One region of the Pararhizobium sp. DWP1-1-3 genome, then DNA from elsewhere that is predicted to be linked to it. Evidence: predicted binding sites of a transcription regulator. Region 1 holds the regulator's gene; each other region holds the start of a gene.
What was found. The regulator LexA, encoded in region 1, represses DNA repair genes until DNA is damaged. The targets are predictions, from matches to a motif close to TGTTCNNNNTGTGTTCNG.

Region 2: a site for LexA is predicted at 1,619-1,636, ahead of ACP7BS_RS08650 (ImuA family protein). Genes of this name have one in related genera too.
Region 3: a site for LexA is predicted at 2,349-2,366, ahead of ACP7BS_RS13575 (putative DNA modification/repair radical SAM protein). Genes of this name have one in related genera too.
Region 4: a site for LexA is predicted at 2,774-2,791, ahead of recA (recombinase RecA). Genes of this name have one in related genera too.

The regions. Positions count from the first base shown of each region.
Region 1 is NZ_JAFCTR010000001.1:899,878-904,682, forward strand. Features, by position in the region: gene ACP7BS_RS04420 (LysE family translocator) at 1-22, opposite strand, end outside; partial or broken gene ACP7BS_RS04425 (phosphotransferase) at 125-394, opposite strand; tRNA gene ACP7BS_RS04430 (tRNA-Asn) at 811-885, opposite strand; gene ACP7BS_RS04435 (hypothetical protein) at 1,106-1,384, shown strand; gene lexA (transcriptional repressor LexA) at 1,931-2,641, shown strand; tRNA gene ACP7BS_RS04445 (tRNA-Cys) at 3,172-3,245, shown strand; gene ACP7BS_RS04450 (hypothetical protein) at 3,473-3,691, opposite strand; gene ACP7BS_RS04455 (LysE family translocator) at 4,141-4,758, shown strand; gene ACP7BS_RS04460 (response regulator) at 4,805-4,805, opposite strand, start outside.
Region 2 is NZ_JAFCTR010000003.1:138,298-143,102, reverse strand. Features, by position in the region: gene ACP7BS_RS08665 (Ku protein) at 1-195, opposite strand, end outside; gene ACP7BS_RS08660 (hypothetical protein) at 395-583, shown strand; gene xth (exodeoxyribonuclease III) at 580-1,347, shown strand; gene ACP7BS_RS08650 (ImuA family protein) at 1,700-2,452, shown strand; gene ACP7BS_RS08645 (Y-family DNA polymerase) at 2,373-3,884, shown strand; gene ACP7BS_RS08640 (error-prone DNA polymerase) at 3,881-4,805, shown strand, end outside.
Region 3 is NZ_JAFCTR010000005.1:177,619-182,423, reverse strand. Features, by position in the region: gene ACP7BS_RS13580 (UdgX family uracil-DNA binding protein) at 1-1,113, opposite strand, end outside; gene ACP7BS_RS13575 (putative DNA modification/repair radical SAM protein) at 1,113-2,345, opposite strand; gene ACP7BS_RS13570 (DJ-1/PfpI/YhbO family deglycase/protease) at 2,473-3,033, shown strand; gene ACP7BS_RS13565 (pyridoxamine 5'-phosphate oxidase family protein) at 3,058-3,561, shown strand; gene ACP7BS_RS13560 (flavin reductase family protein) at 3,636-4,220, opposite strand; gene ACP7BS_RS13555 (hypothetical protein) at 4,484-4,660, shown strand; gene ACP7BS_RS13550 (helix-turn-helix domain-containing protein) at 4,679-4,805, opposite strand, start outside.
Region 4 is NZ_JAFCTR010000001.1:784,499-789,303, reverse strand. Features, by position in the region: gene alaS (alanine--tRNA ligase) at 1-1,330, opposite strand, end outside; gene recA (recombinase RecA) at 1,556-2,647, opposite strand; gene ACP7BS_RS03835 (carbohydrate kinase family protein) at 2,896-3,843, shown strand; gene ACP7BS_RS03830 (pseudouridine-5'-phosphate glycosidase) at 3,876-4,799, shown strand.

The DNA.
Region 1 (4,805 bases):
TAAGCAACTCGATCGACGGCATTGTCTGCTCCTGTCGTGGGTCTACTGGATTGAATTCCTCTACACTACCGTCAGTAGAAAGTCTCGTGCACATGTTGTGCCGGGATTCAGTGCCGAATGATCATTATCCCCAGGTCAGCGGGTCGAGACGCAGATAGAAATCGAGCCTTGCCCGGTCGGCAGTCGCGATCGCGTGTATGTCGAACAGACGAGTTTGCGCAGTCCGCACTTCTTCAGCGGTGCGCCATGTCTCGCGGGTGTTGCCGACAAGCAATGCAAAGTCGACGTAGCGATCCGCCGCGCCCAACCGTCCGAGATCGATCATTCCGGTGCAGCGAAGCGTTTCCGGATCGATCATGAAGTTCGGCATGCAGGCATCACCATGGCAAACGACACGGTGTCCACTGGCTTCCCAGAGAAAATCCTGGCAACCGGGCCGTACCGGATCGAAAGTCAGTCACGTATCATCCCCACAGCCTGTTTAGCGAAGGCGAATTGCGCCCCCGCACCACATAGATATTGGCAACCGCAATTTCACCGTCACTGAACAGAAAGCCGGGTTTTTGCGCGGTTTCTTTTTGCTGACAAAGGTCGAAGGGCGCGGGGACTCTGCCAAACCGGTGCATTCGTGAAGCTGAGATTCGACACAGCGCCACGAACTTTGCATTGCTGTTGATGATCGAAGGGCTAGGTGCCCCGCTGGTGGCGATGACCGATGATACCGCAAACTACCATGCCACGCCGGTTACCGGCCGACCCATTCGCCTCAAATCAAAAAGGCCTTGCTTTTTCAGCAAGGCCTTTGAAAACTGGCTCCCCGGGCCGGATTCGAACCGGCGACCTGTCGATTAACAGTCGAATGCTCTACCGCTGAGCTACCAGGGATCATCTGCGGCGGTATGTCCTGCAGAAGTGAGGCTGCTAATACAAATGCTTTTCCGATTTGCCAAGCGGTTTTTCAAAAAAAAACGCACAATCTTGTCAGACTGTGGAGAACTTCCCATCTGTGGGAGGCAGCGCATTCCGGCTGCCTGCGAGCCAAACCCTTGGCATTGCGGGACTGTAGCATAACGGGCACGCGCTTTACGCTTGATAGGTGGAATATATGGCAGAACCGCAAAAAACGAAAAAATTCGGCATCGACGCGCGAACGCATGAACTGGTTATTGGTTCATGGCGGATGCGGCTGCCGCAATCGCGTCTATTGCGCATCACCATCGGCGGCACGTTGATTTTTGGCGGCATCCTCGGGTTTCTGCCGGTCCTCGGATTCTGGATGGTGCCGCTGGGGTTCCTAGTCCTATCTCATGATCTCGCCTTCGTCAGGCGCCGGCGGCGCAGGCTATCGGTGTGGTGGGCGCGAAAATGGCAAGCGTCCAATTAGAACACCGTAACAGCTGCTGTTTCAGGACATCATGCGAGGGGGTGTCGATCGTTCCTTGATTGGGCCGCGTCGTCACACCGGCTGCCGGCGCATTCTCCTGGACTTGGGGTCGCGGCATCATCCTCTGTGCTCTCGCTAAACATTCCCGCACCAGTCGATTCAGTCAAAGCCAGCAACACCGGCCGCCCAAGAAATCCCGACATGCCTTTTGGAATTTAGCTGTGCGGTTCGGTTTGTCTTTTCCGGCGAAAACGACATTGCCACGCTCATCGACATGCCGTGCCATTACATCGCAACAGGATTTTTTAGACTCACCGGTCCTTACAAACGAACGGCTCCAGGTTGTGCAAAGGCTTCGCAATTGGGCCTACTTCTGGGCAAGCGGGAATCCTCCGGTCAAAACAGTCGGATGACGGACCCGATTCGATCGTTTGTGTCGCCATGTGCCCCTTGAAAACATTCGATGAATTTTAAGTACTTGCGGAACACATATGGAACAGATAATGTTCGTTCTTGATTTGTTTCTCGATTCTGGAGTGATCGTTCATGCTGACCCGCAAGCAACAGGAACTGCTTCTGTTCATTCACGAAAGAATGAAAGAGTCGGGTGTGCCTCCATCGTTCGATGAAATGAAGGATGCGCTGGATTTGGCCTCAAAATCCGGCATTCACCGGCTAATCACAGCGCTTGAGGAGAGGGGGTTTATCCGCCGCCTTCCCAACCGTGCGCGTGCACTGGAGGTGATCAAGTTGCCGGAGGCCTATTCGATGAGCCTCCAGCCCAAGCGGGGCTTTTCACCGAGCATCATTCAAGGCAGTCTTGGCGTGCAACCAGCCCCTGCTGCTCCCGCCAAAGCCGCCGCAAACAGCGATACGGTCTCGATACCGGTGATGGGCAGGATTGCCGCCGGTGTGCCGATCTCGGCGATCCAGAACAACACCCATGATATTTCCGTGCCCCTCGAGATGGTCGGCGCCGGCGAGCATTATGCACTTGAAGTACGCGGCGATTCGATGATCGAGGCAGGTATTCTGGATGGCGACACGGTCATCATCCGCAACACGAACAGCGCCAGCCCAGGCGAAATCGTCGTCGCCCTGGTTGATGACGAGGAAGCGACGCTGAAGCGTTTTCGACGGAAAGGGGCCTCGATCGCACTGGAGGCCGCCAACCCTGCCTACGAAACGCGCATCTTCGGGCCTGACCGGGTCAAGATACAGGGGAAACTTGTCGGACTGATCCGCCGCTACCATTGAACGGACTACGTCTTCTGCCCGCATGAAGGCTGGGGATCAGGTGATAACCGAGCGGTGCGCACGACAACGCAAAAAATCGCATGACGATGGAAACGGCCGCAGCGCTTACAGCTCGGAGCGGCAAGGCGTTAGCGATGTGTTGGATCTGAGATCACGTCTTCTCAGCGCTGCTTTCAAACTTGGTACTTGGCAGGACTTGGTGTCAGCCAAGTCAACCAGCGGCGGGGCCGCTCCATCATTCAACCCGGCGGAGATGGCGCCTGACTATGGGGCGACTTTCGAAACCCGCCTTCCATTCCCTTCGATAATGCACCAATCGATCAGGGCAGGGGCCGTTGCGAATTTTCATCGGCTGCTGTGATCTCGTTCCGGTTTGTCGGATGCCAACTTAAGCGTCGCCTCAGGGTTGTGACGACAGATCGGAAATATCATTTCGGAACTGGCCAAGAGCGTTTTTGAGAAATATCCTCTTGCGATTTGTCTAGGATCATTCTAAACCGCCGCCACAGTTCGACTATTTGAACTCGTGAGGCCTCGTGGCGGAGTGGTGACGCAGAGGACTGCAAATCCTTGCACCCCGGTTCAATTCCGGGCGAGGCCTCCAAATTTCCCACAGATGTCAGTCTCCGGCGGAAACGAGCAACGGCGTTGCCGTTTCGACCAAGGTCGATTACGGCGCGAGCAAATCCATCCACGCGATTTTTTCAGGCAGAACCTCTGGACGGTTATTTTAATCCGGCACTCTTAATCAGGAAGAGACAAGCAGTCGGCAACAATGGATGGGCGTTCCGCGTCCACCGTTGCGGTCGGGATATCACGGACCGGGGCTGATCAATGATAATAGAAGCAGGCGCAATCGGCCTTGCTGTCATCCGGTTTCGTCCAGACGCGTACCGCCAGTTTTTTGGCTGCACCTGTTTCGTCCAGCCGAAGTCCGAGCAGTGACACGGCCGCAAGCTTCGGGTTGACCGCATCGATCTCGATGGTGGATCCGACCTGATGGACGCCCTGCTTCGGGGTCCAAGTGAAAAACTGCACGCTGTAATGCATTGCATTCTCCTTCGCCGGCTTGCAGCACATACGTTCAAGTGGGGAACAGACGCTGCAACACGCTGGTCACGGGCGCTCCACTGCTGAATGCGTACTCAATGCGTAGGAGTGACGATAACATAATTTGGCAGCCGGGGAAACAATCTCGCCATAATATGCACCGAACGATCACTGCTCATCATCCATCCGCACGGCATGCATCGGCCGTGAGATGCGCATGACGCATTTTGATGCTGCGGCCCCCAATGATCACCAGCAATGGCGGTAACCCGCCGTTAACGCTGGTGGCAGTTCGACTGCCTGTTCATGCCGAAATACGGCACCTGCCGTATGTCTCTTGCACCCCTCCTGCGTGCATTTCTCCCGGCGTCGATGACAGAATCGCGGCTTGACCGGGATGGCTTCATCAACGCCGCTTAATGGCGGCGCTACCGGTTGGAGGAGCCGCTATGTTGCCACTGGAACAGTTGATGCCGTTCGCCTTTGCGACTCTGATTTTCGCTTGCATGCCAGGCCCTGCCATTCTCTACATGACGGCACAGACACTGGCGCACGGGCCGCGGGCCGGATTGATGGCGGCCTTCGGTATTCATCTGGGCTGCTACGTTCATATTGTCGCGACAGCATTGGGTTTGGCGGCGATCCTCGACCAGGCGCCCGCCGTTTACAATGTCATCAAATTCGCCGGCGCTGCCTATCTCGTGTGGTTGGGTGTCACCATGTTTCTTGGCGGCCGGAGGGACGGCGAAAAAATTGCCAACGCAGCGCCCGGCGTTCTGCGTGACAGCATCGTCGTCGAGGTCCTCAATCCCAAGACCGCGCTGTTTTTTCTGACCTTCCTGCCGCAATTCATCGACCCGGCACCCGGCACACCTGTGTGGATGCAGTTTCTCATCCTTGGTCTGATCGTCAATCTGGCCTTGTCCATCGCTGACCTGGTCGCCGTCGGCATTGCATCCTTTGCCCTTGGACGGGTCGGCACAGGTGGTTCAAGCTGGCTCGTTCCAAAAGCGTGCGGATCGATTTTAATCGGCTTGGGCATCGCCCTGGCGCATAAGGGCGCCTGATCGAACTGGCACCGGACCTGGACCTGGACGGCATGGCTGCGACCTTC
Region 2 (4,805 bases), on a different contig from region 1:
GACCTGATCATCACGCTCGACTGGATTTCCAGTCTCGCTATCGACGAATTCACGTTTGACCCGATTACCGGTCTCTCGGTTCAGGGTATTGAATGCAATGCGCTCAGACGATGAGGCCGCCGTATAGAGCGCCACAGCGCAAGACACCTCTCCGAACTTTATGAAACCTTTCCAATTTGCTCGTGGGGCAACCATGATACGCGTACTCCTGATACAACTGACGCGATTCAACGGAATCAAGAACCGAATCGTTCCGAGGCAAAATGAATCATTTTCAGTGACTTAGCTGGGAGCGAGTTCGCGTTTGACAAGTCTGGCCTAGCGTCCTGATTTGAATGCATCTTTTGTCGCTGACGCGCGTTTATCGAGACGACAACCACAAAGGAGTCCTGTCATGACAAAGCGCGAATTGATCGATACCGGCACTGATAAGCGTTATGTCCGCCGTGATGAAGACGGCAAGTTCAGTGAGAGCGTCGATGTCTCGCGTTCCCTCTCGGCGGATGCCCGACACGAAGCCAAGGATGACGCGAAACCCGGCAACGGTGACAAGGGCGATCGCAAGCGCGGATCTGGCCGGTGAAACTCGCCACCTACAATGTCAACGGCATCAATGGCCGCCTCGACGTGCTGATCCGCTGGCTCGCCGAGGCGGAGCCAGACGTTGTATGCCTGCAAGAATTAAAGACGCCAAATGACAAGTTCCCACGCAGGGAAACCGAGCGCGCAGGCTACGGCGGGATCTGGCACGGTCAGAAATCCTGGAATGGTGTGGCTATTCTTGCGCGAGACAGGGAACCAGTCGAGACGCGGCGTGGCCTGCCCGGCGATCTCCACGATAGCCACAGTCGCTATATTGAAGCCGCAATCGACGGAATGGTCGTTGGTTGCATCTATCTCCCCAACGGCAATCCGGCTCCAGGGCCCAAGTTCGAGTACAAATTGCGCTGGTTCGAGCGCCTGCAGTCCTATGCTGCAGAGCTACTGGAGCTGGATGTCCCTGTCGCTCTCGTTGGCGACTTCAATGTCATGCCAACGGACCTCGACGTTTATAAGCCTGAGCGCTGGATTGACGACGCTCTGTTTCGTCCGGAAGTGAAGGCGGCCTATGCCGACCTGGTCGCACAAGGGTGGACTGACGCCATCCGGCATCTTCATCCCGATGAGCGCATCTATACTTTCTGGGCATATTTCCGCAATGCATTCGCGCGGGATTCCGGCCTTCGGATCGACCATTTCCTCTTGAGCCCACTCCTTGCTGGAGATTTAAAAGAGGCTGGCGTCGACAAATTTGTCAGAGGGTGGGACCACACCAGTGATCACGCTCCTGTATGGATCGAAATCTAGCCATGCGAAAAAGAGTTCTGTCGCTGCGCCCAAAGTCCGACGTAGCATCGATCGGTATCGTGCGATGAACAGCTCATTTCCCGGTAACAAGAGTTTCGACTGGCCTGGGTTCCACCCTCGGTCTTCAAACATCGATACCCCAAAATTATTTTAATCGCGCAAGGACTTGAATCATCTACTTACCGCTCTGATTCGGCTTATGAATCTTTCGACCTTTTAAATCTGAAGGACAAAATTCCTATAACCCACCCGCTTGACTCTGGCGCCGCTCGGGAACAGAACGTGAACTTCAGGAATTAAAGCGGCATGAAGTCGTCCTTAGTACACACGAACCGACAGGATTCCGTGAGCGATGATGGCTGCCCGCGAGCATGTCATAGCCGATCTACGCAGCCGCATCGCATCCCTCGCGAGTGGCCCTGCGAAGCAATTGGACTGTCTCCCGTTCGGTGTTGGCGAGATCGATGCAGTGCTGCCTGGAGGTGGCTTGGCGCGCGGTGCCCTTCATGAGTTCGCAGGGGGTGGCGCCGGTACGGTCGATGGAGCAGCGGCAGCCCTGTTTGTTGCCGGAGTCGCCGCGCGGACGAAAGGCAAGATCGTCTGGTGTCTGACGCGGCCGGATCTGTTTTTCCCAGCACTTGCACAGGCCGGCCTAAATGCAAACCGGGTCATATTTGTCGAGGGCGACAAGGAAGAGGACGTCCTCGCGTCCATGGAAGAAGCCTTGTCCTATGGGGGCCTCGGCGCGGTTGTGGGGGAACTCGTCCGGCTGCCGATGCTGGCAAGCAGGCGCCTGCAGCTCGCGGCGGAAAAGAAGGGAGGCCTTGCCCTCGTTGTTCGCAGATGGCGGCGGCAAACTGAAGCCAACGACTTTGGCCAACCCACCGCATCGACCACGAGATGGCGCGTCAGCGTGTTGCCATCGGCGGAGTTACCGGTGCCCGGCATCGGGCGGGCAAGATGGTTGCTGGAGTTGATGAGATCGCGTGCGGGCGAGTGTGCTGAGTTTATCGTTGGAGCGTGTGATGACCAGGGTCGTATCGATCTTTCTTCCCGATCTGTCGACGGATCGCATTCGTCGGGCCGATCCCGCCATTCCGGTTGAGCAGGCCATTGCCGTGATTGCAAAGAGCGGATCGAAACGCTGGGTCTCTTCGGCCGATGCTTCTGCAAAGAAGGCAGGTGTCCGCATTGGCATGCCAGCCGCAAAAGCCCAGGCCCTGTTCCAGGGACTGCTGATGATCGACGCAGATCCACGAGCCGACGCCGCAGCGCTCGAACGCATCACCCTTTGGGCGCTCACCCAATATTCCCCGATCGTCTCCGTCGATGCCCCCGACGGTATCGTCATGGACACGGAAGGTGCAGACCATCTCCAGGGCGGGGAGCTTGCGATGCTGACAGGCATCGCCAATCTGTTCAGAGGCAGGGGTCTGATGACACGTGTCGCCATCGCTGACACATGGGGTGCCGCTCATGCCTGCGCGCGCGCGATCAGCCGGGACACCGTCATCGTCCCCCGGGGCGAGACCGTGCGAGCCGTCGAGCGCTTGCCCGTCGCCCTGTTGCGGCTACCGGAAAAAATCGTCAGCGATCTCAGAACTCTCGGATTCCGCACAATCGGGGAGCTTTCGGCGACACCGCGGGCACCGCTGACACTGCGCTTCGGACCTGAGATCGGGCGCCGGCTGGACCAGATGTTTGGTCGCGCCAGGGAGCCCATCGACCCCATCCGCAGTCCCGAGCAGATTGAGGTCAGCCGCTCTTTCCAGGAACCGATCGGGGCCGCAGAGACGATCGATAAATATGTCGGGCGTCTTGTCATCCAGCTCTGCCACGAACTTCAAAGAAAAGGGCTCGGCGTTCGACGTGCCGACCTCATAGTCGATAAGGTCGACAACACCCGCCAGGCGATCCGCGCAGGAATGGCAAAGCCCGCAAGGGACGTAGCGTGGATGACCAAGCTGTTCAGGGACCGCACGGAAAAAATCGAGCCAGGTTTCGGCATCGAGAAGCTGACCCTCGTGGCCGTGATGTCGCAGCCGCTCACGGAGACACAGACGGCATCGTCGTTTATCGAGGATGTCGTCGAAGATATCACGCCCCTCGTCGACATCTTTGGGAACCGCGGCCAACGGGTCTACCGCCTTGCGCCAGTCGCGTCCGATGTCCCTGAGCGCAGCGTCCAGCGTATTGCTGCAACCGCTGATGATGTCGATGTCTTCTGGTCACATCAATGGCCGCGCCCGGTTCGTCTCCTTGCCCATCCGGAACTGGTCGAGGTCATCGCGCTGCTTCCCGACCATCCGCCCGTTTCCGTGACATGGCGCGGCAAACGCCGACGGGTCAAAAGCGCTGATGGTCCCGAAAGAATTTTTGGCGAATGGTGGCAGCGTACGTCTGAATGGGCTGCCGTTCGCGACTACTTCATCGTTGAGGACGACGCAGGCGAGCGGCTCTGGATCTTCCGGTCCGGCGATGGTGTCGATGGCGGGACGGGCTCTCACAAATGGTTCGTGCAGGGGATTTTCGCATGAGATATGCCGAGCTCCAGGCGACGACACATTTCAGTTTTCTAAGGGGCGCAAGTTCGGCGCAGGAGCTGTTTGTGACGGCGAAAGAACTGGGCATTGAAGCGATTGGAATTGTCGATCGCAATTCACTGGCCGGGATCGTCCGTGCTCTCGAAGCCTCCCGTGAAACCGGCGTACGGCTGGTCGTCGGTTGCCGCCTCGATTTGGCTGACGGTATGCCGATCCTGGTCTATCCGACCGACCGGGCAGCCTATTCCCGTTTGACCCGGCTGATCACACTTGGCAAAAGCCGCGGCGGCAAGAACAACTGCCTCCTGCATCTGGACGATGTTGCAGCCTATGCGGAAGGCCTTATCGGCATCTTAATCCCTGATCTCCCCGACGAAACCTGCGCTGTCCGTCTTCGCAAGATGGCCGACATTTTTGGAGATCGCGCCTACCTTTCATTGTCGCTCAGACGACGGCCAAACGATCAGTTGCGGCTGCATGAGCTGTCCAATACGGCCGCGCGTTTTAGGGTGAAGACCGTTATCACCAATGATGTGCTGTTTCACGAGCCGGGCAGACGGCAGCTTCAGGATATTGTCACCTGCATCCGCAACAATACCACGATCGACGAGGTCGGATTCGAACGCGAACGTCATGCTGACAGGTTTTTAAAGCCGCCGGAGGAAATGGAGCGTCTGTTTCCGCGCTATCCGGAAGCGCTGCGGCGAACGATGGAGATCGTTGATCGCTGCAAATTTTCGCTTGAGGAATTGACTTACCAATATCCGGAAGAAGCCATTGTTCCTGGGAAGTCGGCGCAGCAATCCCTCGAGCATTACGTCTGGGAAAGTGTACCGGATCGTTATCCGGAAGGCCTGCCGCCAAAGACCCTGCAGATCGTCCGCCACGAACTCGATCTGATCCAGAAGATGAAAT
Region 3 (4,805 bases), on a different contig from region 1:
GGTGACATAGGTGTCCTTGCGATCCAGCCCTGCTTCCTGAGCAACTGTGTTAAACACCGCGCCCGCCGGGCCGACGAAAGGCCTGCCGGCCAGATCTTCCTGATCGCCCGGCTGCTCGCCGACGATCATGATCCTGGCATCCTGCGGCCCCTCGCCAAAGACAGTCTGCGTCGCACTGCAATGCAGGGCGCAACGGGTGCAATGCCGTGCCTCCTCGCGAAGCTCCTCAAGCGTTCCTGCCGGCGGCTGGACAATCTCCGGCTCGGCCTGGGCAATGGCCTGCAGCCGCTGGTGAAACAACGGCGCCTCGCTGGCAGCCCGCTCGGCCATGGCGATGACGCTCGCCTCGGCACCGGCAATCAGGCCCGGTATGAGCTCCGCCTCCGGCAGGTTTTTCCAGTATTTCTTCGGCATCTCCGTCATCATCATCTTCACCTTCAGACGGGCCGGATTGAAGATGTGCGAAAAATAGGTGCGCCACAGCAAATCGGTGCTGTCTGACAGCATCGGATTTTCCGCGGGTTCGGTTGAAACCGACAGGACTTCGCCATCCCAGGCCGCCGTGCCCTTGGGCGTGGCGATGATCCAGTCCATGTCGGTAAACCGGCGCTGGAAGAACGGCGCCACCCGCGCGACGATGTGATGATCGGGCTCGAACCAGGCCAGAAAGCGCCGTCGCGCATGACCCTGCGCGATATCGAACTCCTTGAACCGGACGAAAGCCGTCATCTTGTGGCAATCGCGCCGCACGGATTTTTCCATCGCACGCAACTGCGCCACATCCGCATCCGAGAGCACTTCCAAAAGCGTGCGCTCTTCCTGCAGCCGGAAGAGAACCCGGTAGAGAAGCTGGAAGCGCAAGAGATCGCTGTGGCAGATCACGGCCTGCGCCAATGACAGGAAGGCTTTTGGGACAGTCACGGCCGGCACGGTCGCTGCAGGGGCAAAAGGCGCCTCCGGCACCCCGGCAGCAGGTCCAAACAGGTCGCCTGCCGCATCGCTCCTGCACCGCCAATCGATCGTGCGCGGCTGCGTGCGGGCAAGAAGCAGCGACCGCGCGGCCTCCCGCCACTCGGTCAAATCTCCCCGCCCCTCCAAGAGGACCGTTGCCATCACAAAAGCGCCAGCTGTTCGGGTTTGGGCTCGAACATCGCCCGCAGATCGGAGCGGTCGATCAGCCGGTGCGGCGTCCAGCCCTCGGTCACCACGAAGGACTGCACCTTCTTGATCGAGACATGCAGACGTGCCAGGTCCTCCAGCCGTAAACGGCGGTGACGCCGGGCGGAGAGGATGCCGTTGACGGCCTTCGTTCCGAGACCCGGCACCCGCAGCAGCATCTCGCGTTCGGCCGAGTTGATATTCACCGGAAAGCGATGCCGGTTGACCAGCGCCCAGGCGAGTTTCGGGTCGAGCTTCAGGTCCAGCATGCCGTCCGGCTGATTTTCGGTGATTTCCTCGATGCCGAACCCATAGAACCGGTAGAGCCAGTCGGCTTGGTACAACCGGTGCTCGCGCATCAAAGGCGGCTTGATCAAGGGCAGGTTTTTCGACGCATCGGGAATCGGGCTGAACGCGGAGTAATATACCCGGCGCAGGCCATAGCTGCCATAGAGCCGCGCGCTGGTGCCGAGTATGACCTTGTCATTGGCCTGATCGGCTCCGACGATCATCTGCGTGCTCTGGCCGGCGGGTACGAAGCGCTTGCGCCGCTTGGTCTGCAGCGTCGGATCATTTGCAGCCTCGATCTTCAGCCTCAGTTCACCCATCGACTTGCGGATATTGGCCGGCCGCTTTTCCGGCGCAAGCCGGGTCAGGCCCGTGTCGGTCGGCAGCTCGATATTGATCGACAGGCGATCGGCATAGAGCCCCGCCTGTTCGATCAGCAGCGGCGAAGCCTCCGGAATGGATTTCAGATGGATATAACCGCCGAAATTATGGGTGACGCGCAATTCCCGGGCGATGCGGACCATTTCCTCCATCGTGTAATCCGACGAGCGGATGATCCCGGACGAAAGGAACAGGCCTTCGATATAATTGCGCCGGTAGAATTCCAGCGTCAGCCAGACGACTTCCTCGACGCTGAACCGCGCCCGCTCGACATTGCTGGACGAGCGGTTGATGCAATAGGCGCAGTCGTAGATGCAGAAATTCGTCATCAGGATCTTGAGCAGCGAAATGCAGCGTCCGTCCGGCGCATAGGCGTGGCAAATGCCGGACCCTTCCGTCGATCCCAGCCCGCCGGACTTCGACGAGTCCCGCTTCACTGTTCCGCTTGAGGCGCAGGAAGCATCGTATTTGGCAGCATCGGACAGGATGGCCAATCGTTCGTTCAGCGATTTTTTCATGGTTGTTCATGATACGTTCTTATGCGCCCTTGGTCAATGCGAGAAAACACCGAAAGATCGGAACGATTGCCGAAGGCGTCCGTTGTAAGCGCGAACCCTCCCCAAGCTTGCACAAGGAGATGGCGCAATGCCGTTCATCGACAAATCGAAAATCCTCATCCTCGCCACCCATGGCTACGAACGTTCGGAACTGCGCGTGCCGCTCGACGAGCTGAAAAGGCGCGGCGCCGACGTCCAGATCGCTTCGATCGGCACGGACCCGATCAAGAGCTGGAACGAGAAGGACTGGGGCGACACGGTCAATGTCGATCTCCTCGCCAAGGACGTGAAGATCGAAGATTTCGACGCGCTGGTCCTGCCCGGTGGCCAGATGAACCCGGACATTCTGCGCCATGACGAGGCTGCCATGCGCGTCGTCAAGGAGTTCGTCGCATCCGGCAAGATCGTTGCCGCCATCTGCCATGCCCCTTGGTTGCTGATCGAGGCCGACGCCGTGCGCGGCCGCAAGATGACTTCCTACATCTCGATCAAGACCGACATGACGAATGCCGGTGCCATCTGGTCGAACGAGCCCGTCGTCACTGACAAGGGCATTGTCACCTCCCGCAATCCGGACGACCTCGACGCGTTTGTCAAAAAGATCGTCGAGGAAATTGAAGAAGGCCGCCACGAGCGCCGCGCCGCCTGATCCCCAATCGATAAAGGAAAGACAATGGCTGATATATCGAAGACGAAAACCGATCCGCTACAGCAGCTGTGGGATGTGCTTGACGATGTCCATGCCGGCATGCTGGGCGTCGAAGGATCCGGTCAGCATATGCAACCGATGGCGCCGTTCGTCGAGAAGGAAAGCAATTCGATCTGGTTTTTCACCCGCACCGACAGCGATCTGATCCAGGCTGCGCGGACCGGAGACCGCGCGCATTTCTGCGTCATCAGCAAGGATCACGATTACCATGCGTGCCTTGCCGGTGCGATCGACGAGGTCAAATCCCGCGACCATATCGACAAATATTGGTCGGCGCCGGTGGCCGCCTGGTTCGAAGGCGGTAAGGACGATCCGTCGCTGACCATGCTGCAGCTGAAGCTTGACGATGTTGCTATCTGGGCTTCGACCAACAGCACCCTGAAATTCGGCTGGGAAATTGCCAAGGCCAACCTGACCGGCAAGGAGCCGGAGCTGGGCTATCACACGCAGATCTCTCTGCCGCACTGACCTTCGCCCGCACTTACCCTCAATCGTGCGGATGAAGCGCCTCGCCCGGGTCGCCTCGGGCGGGGCATTTTAGTCTAGAGGGATACCCGGCCATAACGGCCATTGCTGTAGACCAGCGAGTGTCCGTCACCCGCGACGATGGAAACGACCCGGCCCAGAATGATCGCGTGGCTGTGGCGTTCGATGATCTCATCGACTTCGCAATCGATCCCGGCCAACGCGCCGCGCAGAACCGAAGCCCCGCTCGCCAGCGTAAACCATTCGGCCCCGTCATAGCGCTCGATCCCCTTTAAACCGCCCTTGCCGGCAAACCGGTCGGCGATGTCCTGCTGCTCGGCGCTGAGGATATTGACGCAGAAATGCCCATAGCGGCGGATGATCGGCCAGCTCGATGAACTGCGGTTGATATTGACGATCATTGTCGGCGGATCGACGGACAGCGCAGTGGCCGAGGTCACGGTCGCGCCGGTGCGCTCGTCGCCGACGCCGGCGGTGATCACGGAGACACCGCCCGACATTCGCCGCATGGCCGATTTCAAGGCATCCTCATCCGCCACATGGGAAAAGGCCTGCTCCTGGCGCGGGGCGATCCGCTCCAGCGAATTTCTCAAAGCGACATTCATGCGGGTCCACTCTTTTGCCGTCTCATTCATGGTCATGGATTTACGCACGAAAGACGACCCTGTCTCAAGCAAAGAATGCCCGCCACCGCCGGTGAAGCTGGATCGGTTTTTCAATCATCATAAAATTTATAGATTATATTATTTGTCGAGAACCAGGGTTTTCTGCGACGGTAGGATGATGCCGAAGCGCAGCAATGAACAATAAGACAGTGATTTTATGGACTATTGACAGGGCGTGCAATTGTGTCAGGATTGTGTTGACGACCGTTAACGGATCCAGGGAAACAGCGGAGAACGGAATGTTTTATCACGGCGGAATGACCCTCGGCTACCTGACGCCTCCGGCGAAAAAGGAAAAAGCCATCCGTGTCGAAATGCCGGTTCGCCAGAGCCGTGAAGAGCAGACCGAATTCGAACAGGAGCGCGATCAGGAATTGAGCCGCGCGTTTCTGACACCCTGGCACCTGTTCTACTGACCGGCTGATCCGCCCGAGTTAGTCCGCCGACGCCGAAGCCCGGCCATTGGTGGCAATGCTGGAATACATGCCCGTGGTGCGGAATTCCGTCGGGCTGGCGCCAAAATAGCGGCGGAACACCTTTGCAAAATAGTTCGGATTCTCG
Region 4 (4,805 bases), 120 kb from region 1:
TCGTTTCCGTTGCCTTGTCGCCGGAACCGGACCATGAGGCGCGGGCCTCCGCCTTCTGTCGTTGCATGGCTGCGGTGAAAGCCTCGGTATCGACGCCGATACCGCGGGCGCGCAAGGCGTCCTGCGTCAAATCGAGCGGAAAACCGAACGTGTCGTAAAGCTTGAAGGCGGTATCGCCGTTCAGCTGGTCACCTTCGACCAGATCCGTCGTTGCATCCGACAGCAGGCCGAGACCACGCTCCAGCGTCTTGCGGAAACGGGTCTCTTCCAGCTTCAACGTTTCCGAAATCAGCGATTCCGCCCGGACAAGTTCGGGATAGGCGCGGCCCATCTGGCCGATCAGCGCCGGCAACAGCCTCCACATCAACGGGTCACGGGCGCCCAGCAGCTCCGCATGGCGCATGGCGCGGCGCATGATCCGGCGCAGCACATAGCCACGGCCTTCCTTCGACGGCAGAACGCCGTCGGCAATCAGGAAGGCGGACGCGCGCAGATGGTCGGCAATGACGCGGTGGCTGGCGCGGTGATCGCCTTCAGCCTTGACGCCCGTCGCCTCTTCCGAAGCTGCGATCAGCGCGCGGAAAAGGTCGATATCGTAATTGTCATGCTTGCCCTGCAGCAGGGCCGCAACACGCTCGAGGCCCATGCCGGTATCGATCGACGGACGCGGCAGGTCGACCCGTTCTTCCTTCGTCACCTGCTCGTACTGCATGAAGACGAGGTTCCAGATTTCGATGAAGCGGTCGCCGTCTTCATCCTTGGAGCCGGGAGGGCCGCCCCAGATATGATCGCCGTGATCGTAGAAAATTTCAGAACAGGGACCGCATGGACCGGTATCGCCCATCGCCCAGAAATTGTCGCTGGTGGGAATACGGATGATCCGGTCGTCGGTCAGGCCGGCAATCTTCTTCCACAGGCCGAAAGCCTCGTCGTCCGTGTGATAGACGGTGACCAGCAGGCGTTTGGCGTCGATACCATACTCCTTGGTGATCAGGTTCCAGGCAAGCTCGATCGCCCGCTCCTTGAAATAATCGCCGAAGGAGAAATTGCCGAGCATTTCGAAGAAAGTGTGGTGACGCGCGGTATAACCGACATTGTCGAGGTCGTTGTGCTTGCCGCCGGCGCGCACGCATTTCTGCGCGGTCGCAGCCGTCGAGTAGGGGCGCTGCTCAAGGCCGGTGAAGACGTTCTTGAATTGCACCATGCCGGCATTGGTGAACATCAGGGTCGGGTCGTTGCGCGGAACCAGCGGGCTCGACGCTACGACTTCATGGCCGTTCTTCTTGAAGTAGTCGAGGAACGTCGACCGGATTTCATTCACGCCGCTCATATTGCGCCCTTATCTCTTGCATCGGACCGTCCGCGACCTGCCTGGCCGAACCGCGAACCGGAAACTTTTGAAAATTGCGGATCACCGGACATCCGCCGATCCTCTCCCGCCCCATGGGAACACAGGCTTTTATCGTCAGGGCCAATCCCTGTCCAGACGGCAAAAGAAAACCGGCCGCCCTTGGAAAGGGCGGCCGGCAAACATGATGTCGAAAATCAAGCGATCTTATGCCAGAGCGGCATCGTCATCCTCGTCTCCGGCTTCCGGGCCGCCATTCTCAAGGAATTTCTCGGCGATCAAGCCTGCATTCTGGCGCAGCGACAGTTCGATCTCCTTGGCCGTATCGGGATTGTCGCGCAGGAACATCTTGGCATTCTCGCGGCCCTGGCCGAGGCGCTGGCTGTTATAGGAGAACCAGGCACCGGATTTTTCAACGATGCCAGCCTTGACGCCGAGATCGACCAGTTCGCCGGTCTTCGACACGCCTTCGCCATACATGATGTCGAATTCGACCTGCTTGAAGGGCGGCGCCATCTTGTTCTTGACGACCTTGACGCGCGTCTGGTTGCCGATCACCTCTTCGCGATCCTTGACGGCGCCGATACGGCGGATGTCGAGGCGAACGGAAGCGTAGAACTTCAGGGCGTTACCGCCTGTCGTCGTTTCCGGCGAACCGAACATGACGCCGATCTTCATGCGGATCTGGTTGATGAAGATGACCATGCAGTTCGACTTGGAGATCGACGCGGTCAGCTTGCGCAGCGCCTGGCTCATCAGGCGGGCCTGGAGGCCGGGAAGGCTGTCGCCCATTTCGCCTTCGATTTCAGCGCGCGGCACCAGTGCAGCAACCGAATCGATGACGAGTACGTCGATGGCGCCGGAACGCACCAGCGTATCGGTGATTTCCAGGGCCTGTTCGCCGGTATCCGGCTGCGAGATCAACAGGTTTTCGAGATCGACGCCAAGCTTGCGGGCATAGACCGGATCCAGCGCATGTTCCGCATCGACGAAGGCGCAGATGCCGCCCTTCTTCTGGGCTTCGGCAATGGTCTGCAGTGCCAGCGTCGTCTTGCCCGAGCTTTCCGGTCCATAGATTTCGATGACGCGCCCCTTGGGCAGTCCGCCGATACCAAGCGCGATATCCAGGCTCAACGATCCCGTCGAAACGGTTTCGATTTCGACAATGCTGTCTTTTCCACCGAGCTTCATGATCGATCCCTTGCCGAACGAACGTTCGATCTGGGAAAGTGCCGCTTCAAGTGCCTTGCTTTTATCCACCGATTTGTCCTCTACAAGCCGCAAAGAGTTTTGTGCCATGTGATCCACCTTTAAGTTATGGAAGCTGTTGAGGCAATGAAGTCGCCGATGAAAGCTATGTACACTTTTTGTTCTCATTTTGCAAGAGCCATCTATGAACTTGATTTATCAACATAAACGGATGCGTGTTCTTTTCTTGTTCCAGGCCTCGTTCGACAGATTCCACAATCGGTGGAAATGACTGAAACAAAAAGCGGATCAACATCATAGCGCAACGAATCGCCAGGGATCGGCACACGGGAAAACGCATGACAGGCAGACAAGTTTCCATCTTCGGCGGCGCGCATATCGACCGCCGGGCCCGTATCTTCGGCACCACCGTGCCGGGATCGAGCAATCCGGGCAGCTGGTTCGAGGAGGCCGGCGGCGGCGGCTTCAACGCGGCCCGCAATCTGGCGCGGCTTGGACATGACGTTCGCATGATCAGCCCGCGCGGCGGCGATGCCGCCGGCGAGACGGTGGCCAGGGCGGCAAGCGAAGCCGGCGTTATCGATTGCCCCTTCATCTTCCTCGATCGCAAGACGCCAAGCTACACGGCCATTCTCGAAAATGACGGCAATCTGGTCATCGCGCTGGCCGACATGGAGCTTTACCGGCTGTTTTCTCCCAGGCGATTGCAACAGAAGGCCATGCGCGAAATCATCTCGGCAAGCGATCTGATCGTCACCGATGCCAACCTGCCCGAAGAGACGCTGACCGGTCTGGTTGCCCGGGCAAACGCCGGAACAAAGCCGATCGCCGCCATCGCCATTTCCCCTGCGAAAGTCGCGCGGCTGGTGCAAAGTCTGCCCGGGCTCACCTTCCTGTTCATGAACGAGGCGGAAGCGCGGGCACTGACGGGCCGCGACAGCGCGGAAGCCGCAGAATGGCCTGTTCTGCTCAAGGCGGCCGGCCTGACCGGCGGCGTCATCACCCGCGGCGGCAAGCCCGCAATCGCCTTTCAGAACGGGCGAACCGTTACGGTCGCACCGCCGCAGCTTGACGCGCTGGCCGACGTCACGGGCGCTGGCGATTCGCTCGCAGCCGGGTTCCTGTCGGCATTTGTCCAAGGCGAACCGCTCGACATATGCCTTCGCTCCGGCGTTGCCGCTGCCGGCATCACCGTCCGGTCGCCACTGGCCGTATCGGAAAAAATGTCGCGGGCAATGCTCAAAGAAGCAATTCGACTTGTGCCGCCAGCCGAAATCCTGTCATGAACGCGCCTTAAAAAGCCAAACAAGGATCCGCGATGACCAAGCCCTTCTCCCCCCTTCTGCCGATGGAATATTCCAGCGAAGTCGCGGCCGCCAAGGCACGCGGCGCAGCGATCGTCGCGCTGGAATCCACCATCATCACCCATGGCATGCCTTTCCCGGGCAATCTCAACATGGCCCGTAGCGTCGAAGCGATCATCCGCGAGGAAGGTGCCGTCCCGGCAACAATCGCCGTCATCGACGGTGTCCTGCATATCGGCCTTGAAGATGCCCAGCTGGAAGCGCTGGCGCAGACGCAAGGCGCCATGAAGCTGTCGCGCGCCGATCTCGCCTTTGCGATCGCCGAGCGCCGCACCGGCGCCACCACGGTGGCCGCAACGATGATTGCAGCGGCGCGCGCCGGCATCCGCGTGTTTGCCACCGGCGGCATCGGCGGCGTGCATCGCAAGGCCGAAGAAAGCTTCGACATCTCCGCCGACCTCGACGAACTGGCCCGCACCGGCGTCATCGTCGTCTGCGCCGGCGCAAAAGCCATTCTCGACATTCCAAAAACCCTGGAAGTTCTGGAAACGCGCGGCGTTCCGGTCGTCACCTATGACAGCGACATCTTTCCGGCCTTCTGGTCGCGCGACAGCGGCCTGAAGAGCCCGCTGATGCTGAACAGCCCGGCAGCAATTGCCAATTTCCAGAGGATGCGCGACCTGCTCGGCGTCGATGGCGGCATGCTGATTGCCAATCCGGTACCGGAGGCCAACGAAATCCCGCGCGACGAAATGGAAATCTACATCACCCGGGCACTGGACAATGCCGCGCGCGACGAGATTTCCGGCAAGAAGGTCACCCCCTACCTGCTGGACAGCATTTTCGGCCTGACCGACGGCCGCAGCCTCGAAACCAATATCGCCTTGGTCGAGAACAATGCCCGGCTTGCGGCCGAGATTGCCGTCGCTCTGGTCTGAATTCAA